DNA from 4 places in the Paenibacillus sp. FSL M7-0134 genome. Region 1 is predicted to be linked to each of the others. Evidence: riboswitches for the same ligand, from Rfam matches in the RefSeq annotation. Region 1 holds a riboswitch; each other region holds the start of a gene.
What was found. Region 1 has a riboswitch for cobalamin ahead of NSQ58_RS04005 (ABC transporter substrate-binding protein). Riboswitches for the same ligand answer to the same signal wherever they lie in the genome.
Positions count from the first base shown of each region.

Region 2: it holds a riboswitch for cobalamin, as region 1 does, so the genes downstream of both, cobJ (precorrin-3B C(17)-methyltransferase) here and NSQ58_RS04005 (ABC transporter substrate-binding protein) in region 1, are expected to answer to the same signal.
Region 3: it holds a riboswitch for cobalamin, as region 1 does, so the genes downstream of both, metE (5-methyltetrahydropteroyltriglutamate--homocysteine S-methyltransferase) here and NSQ58_RS04005 (ABC transporter substrate-binding protein) in region 1, are expected to answer to the same signal.
Region 4: it holds a riboswitch for cobalamin, as region 1 does, so the genes downstream of both, NSQ58_RS20710 (ABC transporter substrate-binding protein) here and NSQ58_RS04005 (ABC transporter substrate-binding protein) in region 1, are expected to answer to the same signal.

Region 1 is NZ_JBBOXV010000001.1:929,910-934,673, reverse strand. It holds gene NSQ58_RS04015 (xanthine phosphoribosyltransferase) at 1-43, shown strand, start outside; gene NSQ58_RS04010 (nucleobase:cation symporter-2 family protein) at 37-1,344, shown strand; cobalamin riboswitch at 2,034-2,237, shown strand; gene NSQ58_RS04005 (ABC transporter substrate-binding protein) at 2,455-4,035, shown strand; gene nikB (nickel ABC transporter permease) at 4,051-4,764, shown strand, end outside.
Region 2 is NZ_JBBOXV010000001.1:679,961-684,724, reverse strand. It holds gene NSQ58_RS02910 (GerAB/ArcD/ProY family transporter) at 1-459, shown strand, start outside; gene NSQ58_RS02905 (uroporphyrinogen-III synthase) at 561-1,412, shown strand; gene NSQ58_RS02900 (LOG family protein) at 1,619-2,173, shown strand; cobalamin riboswitch at 2,231-2,416, shown strand; gene cobJ (precorrin-3B C(17)-methyltransferase) at 2,728-4,524, shown strand; gene NSQ58_RS02890 (sirohydrochlorin chelatase) at 4,617-4,764, shown strand, end outside.
Region 3 is NZ_JBBOXV010000001.1:707,554-712,317, forward strand. It holds gene NSQ58_RS03020 (anaerobic ribonucleoside triphosphate reductase) at 233-2,182, shown strand; gene nrdG (anaerobic ribonucleoside-triphosphate reductase activating protein) at 2,179-2,676, shown strand; cobalamin riboswitch at 2,853-3,048, shown strand; gene metE (5-methyltetrahydropteroyltriglutamate--homocysteine S-methyltransferase) at 3,209-4,764, shown strand, end outside.
Region 4 is NZ_JBBOXV010000002.1:1,134,668-1,139,431, reverse strand. It holds gene NSQ58_RS20715 (FecCD family ABC transporter permease) at 1-906, opposite strand, end outside; gene NSQ58_RS20710 (ABC transporter substrate-binding protein) at 903-1,910, opposite strand; cobalamin riboswitch at 2,120-2,313, opposite strand; gene NSQ58_RS20705 (histidine phosphatase family protein) at 2,435-3,187, opposite strand; gene cbiB (adenosylcobinamide-phosphate synthase CbiB) at 3,231-4,202, opposite strand; gene cobD (threonine-phosphate decarboxylase CobD) at 4,192-4,764, opposite strand, start outside.

The DNA of each region.
Region 1 (4,764 bases):
TGGCGTGGTGATTCCTCCCGTTAAGGAGAATGTGGGATGTTAAGTAAACAAAAGTTATTCGCGCTGGGCTTCCAGCATGTCATGGCGATGTACGCTGGAGCAATTGCTGTACCTCTAATTGTAGGGGGAGCATTGCACCTGACGCCAGCCCAGATGGCTTATTTGGTGGCTGCCGATCTGTTCACTTGCGGGATTGCTACGTTATTACAGATTATGGGCACACGCTTTTTCGGTAGTAGACTGCCTGTCATTTTAGGCTGTACGTTTACGGCAGTAGGGCCCATCATCGCGATTGCTTCGACCTCAAATTTAGCGACAGCGTATGGTGCCATTATTTTGTCTGGTATATTTGTGGTGTTAGCAGCACCGTTGTATGGCAAGCTGCTACGCTTTTTCCCGACGGTGGTTACAGGTTCGGTCGTTACGATTATCGGTCTATCCCTTATTCCGGTGGCGATGAACAATGTAGCAGGGGGTCAGGGCAGTTCGGACTTTGGACAGCCACGTAATTTACTGTTGGCCTTAGTCACACTACTGGTTATTCTGCTTGTGAATCGGTTGGCAAAAGGCTTTTTGCGCTCGATTTCCGTGCTTATTGGTTTGTTCGCGGGCACAGTGGTTGCTTATGGAATGGGAATGGTGCATTTTGCTCCCGTGGCGGAGGCTTCATGGGTGAGTGTTGCACAGCCGTTTTATTTTGGTAAGCCAGAGTTTAGCATTATGGCAGTTTGTACGATGATTATCGTCAATATTGTCAGTATGGTTGAGTCTACAGGCGTTTATTTGGCAGTTGGCAAAGCAATTGATCAGAAGGTGGAGCAGAAGCAGATCGTCAATGGTCTGCGTTCCGAAGGACTTGCGATTATGCTTGGGGGTATTTTTAACGCGTTTCCTTATACAGCTTTCTCGCAAAATGTTGGTCTGATTTCACTCACACGCGTCAAATCGCGAAACGTTATTTTTGCTGCGGGCGGTATCATGGTTGTTCTTGGTTTGCTTCCTAAGCTGGCTGCCTTAACGACAGTGATTCCTAACGCTGTGCTGGGCGGGGCGATGATCGTCATGTTCGGCTCGGTCGCTGCATCAGGCATGTCTATTTTGTCAGAAGTGGATCTACGGAAAGAAAGCAATCTGCTGATCGCAGCATGCAGCATTGCCGTGGGCCTAGGCTCTGCCGTTCTGCCGCAAATGTTCGACCAGCTGCCGAGCTTTGCTAAAATGCTGTTGCAAAATGGCATCGTTTCGGGTTCGATTACAGCGATTGTCTTGAACATCGTTTTGACAAGAAAACAGGGCGAACCGGTCAAAAGCGTGACGGTTCAGGAGGTTCCACAGAAGGTTTGATGATTAGGAATAAATAAACCCTTGCCGTCTGGGGACATATAGATATTGACCCTGTCCGACTGTGCAGTGGCGCTAAAGTTAACTCTTAAGTTGATTTATTTACTAGAGGAATTTGCTAGAGTAGTGGGCGAGGTCGTGGTATAATTTACCTTATGGATTTTGAATAGTGGTGGATGTTTTCGGACTACGGTGCAGCTTCCCGAAAGGGGGTGAAGCCGATGGTTACACTTGTGTCGTGCTACGATGTGGTGCGTTGGATGGTTACGTTACTAAGCCTGGTGTTTAGTATTCGTAAACTTTATCGCTGGCTACGTCGAAAATTTCGGAACAAGCGAAAACCCACCGCGTAATTAGGTTGGCCCCTAACGGTGGGTTTCGTTTGCATTAACATTTAGTTATGCAGCGCGCCGTGGTGGTGATCCACAGCCTTTCAAGTCCTAAGAGTCTTTGCCGTTGGCGCGGCGAAGACTCTTTTTAGTATACGGACACGATGATTATCTATATACCTAATTTTAGCACGTTCATTTCGTGCACGCAATGAATAGACATCACCTTCATTCTCGCCACATCGTTCAAATTTAAATTATTGTGCAGCATTTATTGACAAGCCTGTGACAACAAAATAAGATCGTAATGGAAAGAAATAAAGGAAGAAAACAGGTGTGAGCCGGACGACTCTATGTACGGGGTTTTGCTGAGACCATGTAGATGGTTGTTGAGCGTGTTCACTTAAAAGGGAAGTTCGGTTGATTCCGACACGGGCCCGCCACTGTATACAGGCATCAGCAGGATACTGCTGGAGCTTTCAGAACAGCCACTGGAACTGTGAAGAACCGGGAAGGCCTGAAAGATGCGCCTGGAGTCAGGAGACCTGCCTGTTTTGACATCACTGTCAGACCCACGGGATGCTGGGGAGGTGGTTAGGCGTGCTGCATACGGAATGTCTGAAACCGATCTGATCCCTTCTATGTTTTTGGAGTTGGCTTCGAGGTGAGTTTTGACATTTTATAATGAAAGCATTTCTGACTGCTGATCAAGTGGTCCGGAATGCTTTTTTCGCGTTTTGCGTTAGGTTTATATGATTTTACAAGATAGAGGGGGATTCATTGAATGATTAGCAATCGTAGCAGGCGTTCATGGTTGATATGTACAGGGGTGATGCTGCTGCTGGCAGTTATGGCTCTTTCGGGATGTGCCAGCAATAAGACGTCGGATAGCTCCGGCAAGGGTGAAAACGCGTCAGCACAACAAACAGCGACAGATAAAAAGCTGGTAATGGCGTATACATGGAAACCGTCAGGCGTTGACCCGCACGGAGATAATAGCTGGGATGTGATGCGATCCGGTGCAGGTGAGACACTGGTACGTTTGAATGAAAAGCTGGAGCCTGTGGCTTGGCTGGCAAAGGAGTGGAAGCAGGATAGTCCTACAGTTTGGACGTTCAGCTTGCAGGATAAAGTCACTTTTCATGATGGAAAGAGTATGGATGCAGTAGGTGTAAAAGCGTCTTTGCTGCGCTCTATCGAGAAAAGCCATCTGGCTAAGGATTTACTGAATGTGAAGTCCATTGATGTAAGCGGCCCGCTGGCTTTGAAAATCACGACAAACCAGCCGAACGCGGCGCTGGTGTCCAATCTAGCTGATCCATCGACAATTGTACTGGATGTGGCATCGATGAAAGATGAGCAGAGTTACCCAGCGATGACAGGCGCCTTTAAAATCAAAGCGTTCAACAAGGACCAATCGTTGGTCGTAGAGCGTTATGACGGATATTGGGGCGAGAAGGCACGACTGGCTGAAGCGACGATGAAGTTCATTACGGACGGGAATTCGCGTCTGATGGCGCTGCAATCCGGCGAGGTGGACGTAGCGACGGATATTCCGGTTGATAACGCAGAGGTACTGAAAAAGAACGACAAGCTACAAGTGCTGTCGGCTCCCTCCTTGCGCACCCATATGATCGTGTACAATATGGAATCGCCAGTATTCAAGGATGCGGCGAACCGTAAGGTGGTGGACAGCCTGATTCCGCGCACATCGATTGTGAGCGCCGTCATGAGGGGCTTCGGTACGGAAGCAAGTAGTCCGTTCCCGAGCATTCTTCCCTTCGGTAAAGTTGAGCGTAAAGCGCTGGATGGAACGGCAGAGCAGCTGTTGACGAAGGATGGCTGGCAGAAGGACGCTCAAGGGACATGGACTAAGCAAGGCAAGCCGTTCGAGGTTACGCTGCTGACTTTCCCTCAGCGTCCAGAGCTCTCTGTTATGGCTGAGGTCATCCAAAGCCAATTGCTGAAAGAGGGAATCCAGGTCAAGATTCGCAAGGTGGAAAATATCGACGAGGCGTTGACCAAAAACGATTGGGATTTTGCAATGTACAGCATGCTTACTGCTCATACAGGAGAGCCGCAATATTTTATGGACATGTTTTATTCTTCGAAAAGCGAAGCCAATGTAAGCCGGTATAGTTCCAAACCGCTAGAGAGTATTCTTAACAGCTTGAAGCTGGCGAAGGATACAGCGCAGCGTAATGCTGTGACACTACAAGCGCTGGATATCATCAATGCGGATTTGCCACAGTCGTTCATTGTGCATCCTGATAATGTGTTTGGTGTGAAAAAAGGGGTGGAGGGTTTTACACCCCATCCGATCGAGTATTACTATATTACAGCGCAATCTGATATTACGGAATAACGAGCTGCGTATCCTATGATTCGTTTTATACTGGAACGTGTGGCGCAGCTGCTCATCATTGTATTCGTTGTATCCACGCTGACTTTTGTACTGATGCGGCTCGCTCCTGGTGACCCTGCTACTATTTTGCTCACCGCGCATAATGTCCCTGCCTCTGAGGAGGCGTTGACGACGCTACGGCAGGAACTGGGCTTAAACGAGCCGCTTCATATTCAATATGTGAACTGGCTGCGAGATGTGTTCACGGGGCATTGGGGCACCTCGTATGTATCCAAGGAATCCGTGCTAGCCGAACTATGGAACAGACTGCCTGCTACTGTGGAGCTAGCTGCTGCGGGCTTTGCCGTCATGACGGTGCTTACGCTGGGGCTGGGACTGGCTGCCTCGCTAAAAATCAGCGGCCCACTGGATCGTCTGGGCAGGCTGTTTGCCCTGCTGGGATCGTCGATTCCCTCTTTTTGGCTTGGTTTTCTGTTGATCTATCTATTCTCCGTTCGCTTGGGCTGGCTCCCATCCATGGGAAGGGAGGACTGGACACATCTAGTGCTCCCAGCGCTGACTCTTGGCGCAGGTTTGGGAGCGGTGCAAGCCCGTGTACTGCGCGCTCAAATGCTGGAGCTGGGTGACCGGAATTTTGTGAAAGCAGCGAAGGCTCGAGGCTTTTCGCGTATGCATATCCTGTTTTTTGAGATATTTAAGCATGCGGTTCTGCCTATGATTACACTGCTA
Region 2 (4,764 bases), 250 kb from region 1:
GGTGTTCCTATCTTGTCACGGCTATTTTATCCATCCTATGAACTAGTGCGTCAATTGCAGCTAACGGACTTTCTGGATCGGTTCGACTTGTTCGTGGCCGCACTGACCGTACCGACCTTTCTTACGAAGATTGGGGTTGACCTGTACGTTACCAGTTTGGCAGTAAAGCGTATGTTTGCCCATGCATGGGGAAGTCTGATGGTTTGGCCCGTAGGTTTGTTGGGTTACGTCTGTTCGTTTATGCTGTTCTCCAACATCGTGCAAATTTATGATTTCAGCCGGGAGTGGACCGCGGTGATGATCATTTTTTTTGTTATCATGCCCTTGTTGCTATGGATGTTGCTCCGACCCAAATCTAAAGGGAGAGGCGGAGATGATAAGGCATCTAACGGAGAGCGGGATAGCAGTAGTCAGAAAGAAAGCCAGCATGGAGGCAGAACAGGACACGACCACTTATAAGATTACTGTATTTATCGGAAAAGTAATTCTTATTTGTCTTTTACCCCTCTGATTGTATACTTGGTAGAAAGAAATACGACTTCTACAAGGGAGGCAACAGAATGGCACAACGCATGGCAGGTAAGAGAGTCGCTCTTGCTGGTCCCCGTAAAGCAGAAGAAATGGCGCTGCTAGTTGTGAAGATGGGGGGTGAGCCAGTACAGCGCCCGGCCCAGGGCACCGTTTTTTTGGATGATATCGAGCTGCGCAACGCTGTTGTATCGTGGGTGAAGCACCCTCCGGACTGGTACATCTTCACGACAGGTATGGGGCTGGATGCCCTGTTTGATATGGCAGAGGATATGGGCGTGGCCGAACAGATCATGGAGTTGCTGCAATCTTCCAACATTGCAGCGCGGGGCTACAAGACGGTCAATGGACTCAAAAAGCGTGGCTTTACGCCAGCAGTACGAGACGAGGACGGAAGTTTGATCGGATTGACAGGAGCTTTCGCCCCATACGATCTGAAGGGGAAGGAAGTACTGTTGCAACTGCATGGCGATCCAGCTCCACGGTTGGTAAAGTGGCTGGACGAGCAGGAGGCAGTGACCCGCCAGGTACTTCCTTATAAGCATATCCCACCTGAGGAAGCAAAATTGCAGGCGTTACTGGAGGATGTTATCCATCGTAATGTTGATGCTGTTACGTTTACAAGTGGTCCGCAAATCCGATTTTTGGCCCAATATGCCAGAGAGCAAAATCGAATCGAGGAGTTACTGGAAGCTTTTCGTGAGGATGTGATTGCTGTATCCGTAGGGAAGGTGACTGCACAGTCCATTGTGGAAGAAGGGATTGACCGAGTCGTGTTTCCAACCGAAGAGCGCATGGGCGCGATGATGGTGGAGCTGGGTAAATATTTTGAACATAACGATTCGGTGCATGGCTGTGGTCTGAAGATCGTGAATGGTCATTGAAATGAGATAGAAATTATAAATGCAGTATGCTAAAAAATGAACTTATATTTTGGGATACAGAGTAAAATAAAGATAAGGGCCTACGAGGTCTTTATCTTTTTTTGTTGGACATGCATCGACAAAGATTTTTGTTATAGCGAAAATGTTTATCTAATATAATGAATAAGTTTCGATGCATGATACTTAGGACAGGAGCTGAGACGTTAATGAATTCTATTTGCGTATTTGCCGGGTCCAGACCTGGACATTCATCGGTATATGTTGAGGCTGCAGGCAAGCTGGGGGAAGCCATGGCTCGTCATCATATCCGTCTGATCTATGGTGGCTCTAGCAGGGGGCTGATGGGAGAGGTGGCGGATGGAATGCTGGCGGGTGACGGTCAGGTCACTGGCATTATGCCCACCCTATTATTTGATGCAGAGATCATTCATCGGGGAGTTACCGAATTTATTGAGGTAGCAAGCATGCATGAGCGTAAAGCGGCAATGAGCGAGATGGCCGATGCGTTTATCGCTCTTCCGGGTGGCTTGGGAACCTTCGAGGAGCTATTCGAGGTATTGTGCTGGGCGCAAATCGGGATTCATCGCAAGCCCATTGGGCTGTTGAATGTGAATGGATATTTTGACCCGTTAGTAGAAATGGTGCGTCATAGCGTGCAAGAAGGGTTTACCGGGGCCGAGCACCCAGCGTTATTAAGTATCTCTGCGGACCCGGACGAATTGCTACATATGTTAAAAAATAAAGCAGAGAACTTGAAATAAAGCGTTTTTCGTGCTTGCACAACTGATTGAGGCAAGGTTATGATAAGACCCATAATCAAATAGCGGACAGACAAGGTGCCTTTGCGGTTGAGCAAAGGGTAACAGGGAATCGGGTGCAAATCCCGAGCGGTCCCGCCACTGTAAGGAAGAGGATTTTTTAAAATGGTCACTCGTGAAAAACGGGGAAGACGAAAGAATCCGTTGATGCCAAGCCAGGAGACCTACCTTGATCTGTATGCACCGTTAACCTTCGCGGAGAGGATGGGTGTACGAAATCAGGAAATCAGGCACACGTTGCTTTTTCCATGTTGGCTAGAGGTTTGCGTGGATATGAACGTGCAGCAGCGTTTGAAGCGTAAACAGTCAGATGGAAAACAACGGCAGGCTGGAGGAAGACAAATAGTGTCTTCTTACGCTGTTTGTTCGTCTGATGAGAGATGCGTACATAGAAACCCCATCCGGGCAGGATGGGGTTTTTTTGAGTTACACGATGTGCATAAATCATTGAAATAGATAGCATAGCTGCCCTGAAAAGGATGAATAGGAGGAGCACGATGAGCCCATTAGGAAAATTGCTGGTGATTGGATTTGGACCAGGAGATATGGAACATATCACAAAACGGGCGCTGGATGCGCTGGCCGAAAGTGAGGTCATTATCGGCTACAATACCTACGTTGATTTGATCCGTCCGTTGTTGAACGGACAGGAGATTGTACGCACAGGAATGACAGAGGAAGTGAGCCGTGCACAGGAGGCGGTTCGCCAAGCAGAGATGGGCAAGAAGGTAGCTGTCATTTCCAGTGGAGATGCGGGAGTCTATGGTATGGCAGGGCTGGTGTATGAGGTGCTGATGCAAAAAGGCTGGCGACGCGAGGACGGGGTTGAGGTAGAAGTCGTACCGGGGATCTCGGCTATTCAGTCCTGTGCATCACTGTTGGGGGCGCCAGTTATGCATGATGCGTGCACGATCAGTCTGAGTGATCATCTAACCCCATGGGAAACGATTGTGAAGCGCGTAGAAGCAGCGGCTTCGGCCGATTTTGTGATTGCATTATACAACCCGCGCAGTGGTCGGCGTACCCGCCAGATTGTGGAGACGCAGTCCATTTTGCTGCGTTACCGCGATCCGCAAACTCCAGTCGGGTTGGTGAAAAGTGCTTATCGTGAACGTCAGCAAGTTATTGTAACGACGCTGGAAGATATGCTGAACCATGACATTGGGATGCTGACGACTGTAATCATCGGCAATTCCTCGACGATGGTGTATGACGGCTTGATCGTGACTCCGCGCGGATATCAGCGCAAATACACATTAGATGCGACCGAGCAGGCACTCAAGCCGCATCAGCGTCTCCGCACGGAAGCGGAGCCGTGGTCGCTGGGCGCACAAGAGGATACACTGCAAGCAGGCGCAGCCCCGACTAAGCCCGCTGGACCCTCCGCGAGCGGCGCTGCGGTTGCGACGCAGGCACGCCCGCAAGCGATGGCTGCCGTGCAGGCAACGACTGCTGTGCAAACCGGCGCAGCCCCGACATCGCTGGCGGCAGAGGCACTAAGCCGCCTCGCTGTCGGCGGCAAGCTGCCTGGCGTAGCCAACGCTCGCTGGAGCGGGCAAGCGCCTACCGCCGAGAGCACCGCCGGAACGTCAGCGGTGGCCGGAGCGGGGGCCGCGTCCGGGATGGCGACAGGCGGCTTTGGCAAGCCTGCGCTATTTGAGGTGGGTGTTTCCCCGGGTGTGGGAAACAAGAAGTTCACCGCTCGCCAGATGGCGCTGCTCGCCGAGGTAGCGGGTGATGACGGCGAGCTGGAATACTCGCCAGATCATCAGATCGTGCTGCGCGTGCCGTGTGCAGACCCCGAGGAACTGGTCGGACGGCTGCGGGATGAACGATTCATTGTCATGCCGATTGGCGATGTGTTTAAGGTGAAGGCGTGCGACTTCTGCAATATGGAGAAGGATGACGCTGTGCCTGTGGCTGAGCATCTACAGGTTGTACTTGGCGGATTACAGGCACCCAAGGAAACGAGTATTGCTTTGAACGGATGCGGTATGGCCTGCTATGGAGCGGTGCTGGAGGATATCGGAATCGTCTATCGCAAGGGAGGATACGACCTCTTCCTCGGTGGCAAAAAATTCGGTCGCAATGCTCATGCCGCTCAGCCCGTAGCGGAAGGAATTCCGGGTGATCAGATTACTGATATCGTGGAGAACGTCATTGCTGAATATAAGGAAAAAGGGCATCCGAATGAGCGTTTTCATAAATTTTTTAAACGTGTAGGCGTCGTTGCGGGTTTCCGGCATGAAGATGCACCAGCAACGGTAGAAGTGAATGCGGTTTGTGGTGATTAATGGACTGAAGGCCTGATGAACTGGATACAAGCATATATATAAAATAGGGCGTCATGCAGGTTATCCCTATTAAAGAGGAGGAAAAAACAGCAGTGGATGCAATATTGTTGGTTGGACATGGAAGTCGGGACCCGGAGGGGAACCAGGAGCTGCTGGAATTTGCACAGGCAGTGGCAGACCGGGTACCGGATATGTGCGTGGAAACCTGTTTCTTGGAGTTGGCACGTCCCAGCATTGCTG
Region 3 (4,764 bases), 220 kb from region 1:
ATCGCAACTACGATGGCCAGATATAGAGTAAGATACATATCCGTGGATGTGTCCCTTACTCTGTATCTGGCTTTTTTATACCGCCCACTCCTATCAATGTGACAATAGTCACATACTCTCAATGTTTACGTATATACAATATATAGATCGAAACAATTGGTTAACACAAGATATCATCAATATGTTGTTTTTGTGAAAAATATATATATTTTACTATATGGAGGGTTTTACGATGAAGGTGCTGGAGGAACATCAATTATACGACATCGGCGAGCGGGTCATTGGGGCACAAGATCTGGACATGCTGCGGGAGAATGCGAATTTGAATGGAGAATCGTTCAGCGGCAAAATGAGCAAGCTTGGGTCCGAGTATGCCAAATGGTATGCGCGCCTGCGGGTACTTCCGCCTGAACTGACGAACGCGATTGACCACGGATATGTATATGTTCACGATTTGGACCAATATGCGCTCGGAACTACAAATTGTATCTTTATCCCGTTTGGTCGTTTACTGCGAGACGGCTTCAATACAGGCAACGGCTCTGTGCGCACACCGCAAACGATTATGTCCGCTATGGCACTGGTCGCCATTATTTTCCAATCTCAGCAAAATAGCCAATTCGGAGGTGTCTCCGCCAATAAAATAGATTGGGACCTTGCCCCATACGTTGCCCGGTCCTTCCGCAAGCATCTGCGCAAGGGACTTCGGTTGTTCGAGGAAGAGATAGAATCCCATCTGTCTGACGACGAACTACATATGGCCAATCCCCATTTGCAAGAAGTCTGCCCTCGTTCATACGCATTCGCACGCGAAGAAACGGAAACGGAAACCCGGCAGGCTGCTGAATCGCTCATTCATAACCTGAACACCATGAGCAGTCGGGCGGGTGGACAGATTCCATTCACTTCACTGAATTACGGAATGTGCACGTCTGCTGAAGGACGGCTTGTTACTCAATCGCTGCTGGAGGCCACTATTCGCGGCTTGGGCAGCGGGGAAACTCCTATTTTTCCGCAGCATATTTTCCAATGCAAAGAGGGAATCAACCAGGCAGAAGGCGACATCAATTATGATTTGTTCTTACGGGCAGTAGAATGCTCTAGCAGACGGATGTATCCCAATTTTGTGAATGTGGATGCCACCTTCAACTTGCCTTTTTACCGTGCTGATGACCCGGATACCATTATAGCGACAATGGGTTGCCGTACCCGCACCATTTCTGACCGTTTCGGTAGAAACCGGCAGAGTGGCAAGGGAAATCTCTCCTTCAATACCATTAATCTGGTGCGGCTTGGCATTGAGTATGGTATTTGCACAGGCAAACGCCTGACACCTGACCGTGATCGCTTTGATGCGAGACTGGAAGAAGTTATGCGCATTGCGGTGGATGGCCTAATCCATCGCTATCAAATCCAGACCAGCCAACCGGCCAAAGCCTCGGACTTTATGATGCGCGAAGGGGTATGGGAAGGTGGAGAACAACTGGCGCCAGATGATAAGGTGGGAAGCGTACTAAAGCACGGTACGCTTTCGATCGGGTTCATCGGGCTGGCTGAGTGCATGAAGGCACTATACGGGAAACACCACGGGGAGGATGATTTCGTATACCGCGAGGCACAGCGAATCATCACTTCCATGCGCGTGTATTGCGATCGAATGAGTGAATATCACAATTTAAATATTACATTGTTCGCTACGCCTGCCGAAGGTCTGTCGGGCAAGTTCACATTGCTGGATCAACGTGATTTCGGGATTATCCCTGAGGTAAATGATCGAGAATATTACACGAATTCTTTTCATATTCCCGTGTATTATACGCTCCCGGCTGCTCGTAAAATCAGCTTGGAAGCTCCGTTCCATAACCTCTGCAACGCTGGTGCGATTTCATACATCGAGCTGGATGGTAACGCGCGGAATAACCCGGATGCGTTTCTTAAAATTGTTCAGTACGCACTGCATCAGAACATCGGCTATTTCTCTATCAACCACCCGGTGGATCGTTGTACGGAATGTGGTTATGAAGGGATTATCGGGACAAGCTGCCCCCAATGCGGCACAGATGAGGAGCATACACACTTTCAGCGCTTACGTCGGGTAACCGGATATCTGACAGGAGATTATACCGTTCGCTTTAATGCTGCAAAACAGGCAGAAGTTCGAGACCGGGTGAAACATAAGTGAATTTGTGTGGCTACATTCCGGAATCTCTGAACGAAGGATACGGCCTGCGCACTGTCGTGTTTATTAGCGGTTGCCGTCATGCCTGTCCCGGATGCTTTAATCCAGCGTCGTGGAGCTTCCGTGCAGGTGAGCCATTTACACCCCAACGACAACAGGAAGTCATTCGTGACATCATGGATAATCCGTTGTTGGACGGACTGACTCTCTGCGGGGGAGATCCGTTTTTCTCAGCAGCAGAATGCTCGCAATTTGTGCGTGACTTCCGCGAGGCCTGTCCCGACCGAACCGTGTGGGCTTATACTGGCTTTGTCTATGAAGATTTACTCACAGATCAGGAGCGACAGGAGCTAGCGCTTTTGTGCGATGTGATTGTGGATGGTCGTTTTGTAGAACAGCAAAAGGACCTGACCCTTCCCTTCCGGGGCAGTCGCAACCAGCGTCTGGTAGATGTAAAAGCCAGTATTCAGGCAGGCTATACCGTTTCATTGGCTTAACGCGAAGTTTACCCGGCAAGATGCTATATATCTAAGACAAGTCCCCATCATGGGTAAGGCTTGTCTTTTTTTCATATAGCTAACTGTTTCCATTGGAGTTTCTATTGCGCATCCTGTAAGTTTCACTTATGATGGTGAACAAGTATACGAGTGCATAATTATTCGTCATACCTTAACCGCATAGCTTGGAGATAGGTGTCTGTTCTATTCAGATCAGGCTTAAAAGGGAAGCCGGTGCAAATCCGGCACGGTCCCGCCACTGTAAACGGGGAACTTTCAGCTGTTCATATATCCACTGGTCCACAGACCGGGAAGGAATGCTGAGAGTCATGATCCGTAAGTCAGGAGACCTGCCTATTTTAACAACATCGCAAGTACCTACGGAAGATAGGGAGGTGTTAAGAGCAGTCGCCGTATTTTTGATTTTTTAATCACGGAGGCATTCTTTCCCCTACTTATTTTTAACTCTGGGGGAAGAATGCCTTTTTTGGTACGTAAAAATAAAACAGCTACCCACTAGGAGGAAAAGTACATGTCCATTATTGAATGGCCTGAATTGTCCGGCTTGATTAGCAGTAATCTGGGATATCCGCGTATCGGCGAAAACCGGGAATGGAAGAAAGCACTGGAACGCTTCTGGAACGGCAGCATTAACGAAAGCGAACTGCAGACGGAGATGAAAAGATTACGGTTGGAGCATCTGAGCAAGCAGCGTGACAAGGGGATTGATCGCATTCCTGTCGGAGACTTCTCCTATTACGATCACATGCTGGATACATCTGTAATGTTCGGTCTGGTACCCGAACGGTTCAACCATCGTCCCGCAGGTCCGGTTCCTCTGTCCGTGTATTTTGGGATCGCTCGTGGACAGAAGGGAGCAACCGCCAGTGAAATGACCAAATGGATGAATACCAATTATCACTACATCGTTCCTGAATTGGCAAACGCAGTCCCGGTGTTCACTGAAAATAAACCCTTACAGGCTTATCGTGAAGCAAAACGAGAACTAGGCATTGATGGGAAACCGGTCCTCATCGGCCCCTATTCATTCGTTACCTTATCCAAAGGCTATGATCGTAAGGATTTGGCCACCATCGTACGAAGCTTCCTGCCACTGTACACCCGTATCCTGTCTGAACTAGCGGCAGAAGGCGTTCAGTGGGTCCAAATCGATGAACCTGTCCTAACCACCTCATTCCCGGCAGAGGATTTGGACATTATTCAGGAAGTCTATGAAGCTTTGACTCAAGCTGCGCCCTCCTTGAATATAATGCTGCAAACCTACTTTGGCAGCCTGGACCATTATGAGCGTCTGTCCGCACTTCCGGTACAGGGATTGGGTCTTGATTTTGTGTATGATGATGGCGAAAATCTTCAGCATATATTGCAGCATGGCTTCCCTAAAGGAAAAACGCTGGGCGCTGGGGTTATTGACGGGCGCAATATATGGCGAAGCGACCTGAACGCTGTGGCTGCCCTGCTGGGTCAGTTAGCAGAACAAACCACTGCCGCACAGCTTATCGTACAGCCATCATGCAGTCTGCTGCATGTGCCAGTCAGTCTGGAGGCAGAGCACAAGCTGGACAAGGAGCTGGTGCAAGCGCTGGCCTTTGCCGATGAAAAGCTGGAGGAAATCGCCGTCCTGACGGCTGCACTTGGCAAACACGATCCTTCCGCACTCGCCAAGCTTGAGCAAAGTGCGGATGCGGTAGCCCGTTTCAACAGTTCAGCGGCACGCGTACAGACAGCTGCCGATCTGGCCGACCTGTTGGCAAAAGAGCCTCTGTCACGCAGCGTTCCTTTCGCCGAGCGTCGTGAGATTCAGCAAAATAAGCTGAAGTTGCCTCCACTGCCTACGACGACCATTGGTAGCTTCCCGCAAACCGCCGAGATCCGCAAGGCCCGCCTGCACTATCGCAAAGGAGAATGGTCAGCCGAGCAATACCGGGCGTTCATCCAACAGCAAATTAAGGAATGGATTGATATTCAAGAGGACATTGGCATTGACGTGCTTGTTCATGGGGAATTTGAGCGGACCGATATGGTTGAATTTTTTGGCGAAAAGCTGAACGGCTTTGCTTTTACGCA
Region 4 (4,764 bases), on a different contig from region 1:
CATAAAAATAGCTCCACCGAGCGCAGATAATGGAACAATCATCCGGTAATCAGGCCCTGTCACCAGACGAATGATATGCGGTACAACGAGTCCCACAAAGCCAATCACTCCACATACCGAGACAGCGGCTGCTGTCAGTAGCGTGGAAATGATCAGAACAGATAGCTTCGTCGCATCTACATGAACTCCCATGTGAGCCGCCTGACGTTCACCCAAAGCCAAAATATTCAGCACACGTGCCCGATTCCATAGAAATACCAGTCCTATGACCACATAAGGTAAAAGGATTCCTGTATATGACCAACCGCGCAGGCTAAGACTTCCCATCGTCCAGTACAATATTTCATTGACCGTCTCCTTCGACATGGCTGTCAGAAAGGAAACAACCGCCCCCAGAAAGGATTGCATCACCACACCCGACAAAATGAGACTTTGTGTCGGAATTTTTCCACCTTCCCGTGCCAACGTCAGCACCATCCACAGCGTCAGCATTCCGGTCGTAAATGCCACTAGCGGCAGCGTCCATATGCCAACAAATGAAAATTGAAGGCCCCAATAAATCAGTACTGCCGCTCCTACCGAAGCCCCCGAGGATACCCCCAGTGTATACGGATCAGCCAAAGGATTACGCAGCACACCCTGAAATCCGGCTCCCGCCAGCGCCAGCGCTGCTCCTACCAACATTCCCAGTAACACTCGTGGCAATCTGACCTTCAAAATAATTTGCTCTGAGGATGTATTCCAATCCGGTGTAAACGTATCGCCTAACCACGGAAGGTGGTTAACCAGAATGCCCGTGATCTGGCTGACCGGAAGCTTGGCCGAGCCGATGCCAAGACAGAGCAGTAGCGTCAGTAACAGCAGGACAAGACCTGTTCCTCCAAAGCCGATCAGTTTACGGTTCATTTGAAAATTTCAGGATACACGCCCTTGGCCACTTCCTTGAGACCTTCCGTTACGCGTGGACCCGGACGACTAATCAAATTATCATCCACGGCAAATACCCGGTTGTGGCGAACAGCCGATATTTGATCCCATCCACTGCGAGCTTTAATGATTTCGCCGAGCGTTTGACCAGTTTTGTCGTCCTTGACACTTTTGCTGTACAAAATCACGTCAGGGTTCGCAGCAATAATATTTTCCTCACTAATTTGGTACCACCCCTTCTGCGTGGCACCTACATTTTCGCCGCCCGCTAACGTGATCAGCTCGTCCATAAACTCGCCTTTACCAACTGTCCAGCCTGGTGAAAACTCGACGTATACCCGCAGCTTCTGCCCTTTACCGATATTTTTAATTCCTTCTTTCACTTCAGCTACATCTGCTCTCATCTTGTCAGTCACCGCTCTCGCTTCTTTCTGATGATCGGTGATTTTCCCATACAATTCGATGTTAGCCATGACATCTTCAACTGTCTTCGGTTCCGTTTTAAAAATCATAATTCCCATGTCGCGCAGCTTGGTCGTAGCCTGTTCACTAAGTGATATCCCTGCAAAAACGACTTCCGGGTTAGCAGCAATGATCGCCTCTTCGTTCGGTTTCATAATACCGCCCACTTTAGGCTTTTTCGTAGCTGCTTCCGGGTAATCAGAGTAGTCGGAGACGCCAACAATTTCCTTATCCAGCCCGATGGCGAACAGCGCCTCGGTTTCTGCCGGGGAAACGGAAACGATTTTATCCGGCGCTTTTTTGAATGTAAATTCCTGTCCTGTTGTATCCTTAACCGTGAGTGGGTAAACTGTTTTGCCCGGAGGCTCTTGTGCGGTTACGGTCTTTCCTGGCTGCTGTGAAGAAGTCTGATTCTCTTTATTTTCAGCATTTTTCCCATTAGCGCCACATGCACTCAGCACAACTGCCAAAATCAGAACCAATAGACCTGTTGTCCAAACCTTTATTTTTTTTCCTGCCATGATTTGCACCCCTTCATAAAAAAAATCGTTAAGAGCGTTACTTGAGCATCATCAGATATCTTCTAAATCCAGCCTTCTTTTCCTATCAAAAAACCCCCGCATCCTCATATCAGGACACAGGGGTCACGTTAGCGCAGATCGTGCGCAGGCGGCAGCTTCTTTCCGCATGGACAGTCACTGCGAACACGTCATCCTTTCCTCGAAGGATTATGGTGACAGGCGGACGGGCAGGTATCCTGACTTATGGTAAGATGCATGTCCTGAAATTCTTTCATATGCTTAGTAGCACATAAAGCAGGACTAACGGGCATGTTTCCATTTACAGTGGCGGGACCGCGCCGGACTCACACCGACTTCCCTTTTAACAGCGCAGGCAAGGGAAACCATAGTTTCATCACGCTGCGCCGACCTCGTCTGCTGGATATTTGATAAGTGGTAGTCAAGCCGTTCTTTTACTTGATGATTATAGGTTAAAAAGAGGCGGCTTACAACCCAAACAGCCTCTTTATCCGCAGGTGTCTAACCTAATGAGGAAGCATTTCTGCTATGTAATTGTGCCGTCCTGCCAGCCTCAATTGAATCCTAAATGCTTCTCCCGGCCTCGGATTCAGACTCCAAAAATCATGACCCGGTATCAGCATGCAAGCCAACTGACGAATTACGCCACCATGCGTAACGACCAAAACAGAGAGCGGCGCAGCAGTCAAACCCATGGGTTGAACTTCCATAGCAACACGCCATTCATACAGAGAGTCAAGAAATTTCCGTAGACGATTCACAAAATCTGTCCAAGACTCTCCTCCAGGAGGGGTTATCCGTTGTGGCTCATCAATCCAAGCGCGATACAAAGACACATCCTTGAGCATGTCATACGTTTTTCCATCCCACTCGCCAAAATGAAGCTCTCGCAGACGTGGTTCCATCATAGGAGACATAGTAGATAGGGAATCTCCAGACGTCAATTCTGATTCTGGCACAATGATCTGCAAGGTCTGGCGACATCGCATTAAATCGCTGCAATAGATTCGAGCAAAGGACTGCCCTTGCAATTTTTCTTGCAAAGGCTTTAATTCCTGCTCTGCTCCCGGTAGCAAACCTAAGTCGGAGTGTCCCAGATATCGACGTTCCTTGTTCCATAAGGTTGTGCCGTGACGAACTAACACGAGTTCCATGTCCCAATGCAGATCTTCTTTAGCATCATACGGCACCTTATCCTCCTGTGAGTTCGGACTTTGTGCGTATTCTACTCTCCTTTTTGCTGCTATATCTTGTTTCAAGAAATGTCACTTCCTGCTCGATCATTATTCAGTGTGTCACTCCTCACCGCACCCATCCCAAGGCAAAACAACCTGCGGCTCCTAACAAACACAATCCTACAAACATACTGGACACGGCGAACATCAGCTGGATCGTATGCCGTATATCTTTCGACTCTAGCGGTCGTATCCAATCGCCCATGTATGCACGAAAGGAGCGCACGCCATGATACACATTATAGCCTCCAAGACGAATCCCCAGTGCACCAGCAACAGCCGATTCCGGGAAGCCACTGTTCGGGCTTGGGTGCAGACGAGCGTCTCGCTTGACTGTGCGCCAGCTTCTTGCAGCATCTCGCTTGTACATCCACGCCGCTACCACAAGCATTGCCGCTGTCAGGCGTGCCGGAATGTAGTTAGCGACATCATCCAGACGTGCTGAAGCCCAGCCTAAATGCAGATACTTTTCATTTTTATAGCCAACCATGGAATCGAGCGTATTCACAGCACGATAAGCCAGCGCCAAGGGTGCTCCCCCGATCAGGGCATAAAAAAGCGGGGAAATAATCGCGTCCACGATATTTTCAGCGACCGTTTCAACCGTACCGCGTACAATCTCAGGCTCATCAAGCTGTTGCGTATCCCGCCCAACTATCATGCCCAGCTCCCGCCGTGCCGCAGCCAGGTCATCCGCCTGCAACGCTCGGTATACTGCCATTCCTGCGTCCTTTAGTCCTTTGGAAGCAATCGTGGTCGCAATCAGCACCATTTCTACGCCGACAGACAACCACGGATGGATCCAGGCAAGCAAGTGCAATAGCGCCCAGGCGAGCGTAAAGGAGCCTCCCGCCACAATGAGTGGAAGCAGTATACCCGCACGTTTCAACCCCCGGTCACTTCGGGCCTGGCGGCGAATCACTTTTTCCAATGCTGAAATGGCATGTCCCATACCGATGACTGGATGTGGCAACCACCTCGGGTCACCGATCAGCCTGTCCAAAAGATAGGCTGCCAGGATAATCAAGCTAACTGTCACGCCGCTGCTCCTCCTCCAGCACTTCACCCAATACAGACAGCAGCCTGTCGTTGGCTTCTGCATCCTTGACCGCAATTCGAAAATGGCTCGTCGTCAGTCCCGGATACATAGCACAGCTACGTATAAGAATTCCGCGTTGTCCAAGCGCCTGCTGAATCGCCGATGCGCTCCACGTACCCGGCGCCCTTGCCAGCACGTAATTGGCTTCGCCGGGAACGACACCGCAGCCCCATTCCGCCAAGGCGGTCAACAGGCGGTTGCGCTCCGTAGCAATCAGCTCCTGTGTTTGGTGCTCATATGCTTGCCCACTTCTCAAACACGCTTCCCCAGCCAGCAACGCCAATCCATTCACACTCCAGGTCACCTGTTTGGCCGTCATTCGCCGGATATAATCTGGATGAGCAATCGCATAGCCCAATCGCAAGCCAGGAATGGCATAAAATTTGGTCATTGACCGGATCAAAATCACATGAGGATAACGATCCAGCACAGGCAGTAGTGAGATTCGCCGTTCCAGCGGGATAAAATCAATGAATGCTTCATCCACCACCAGCACGGTACC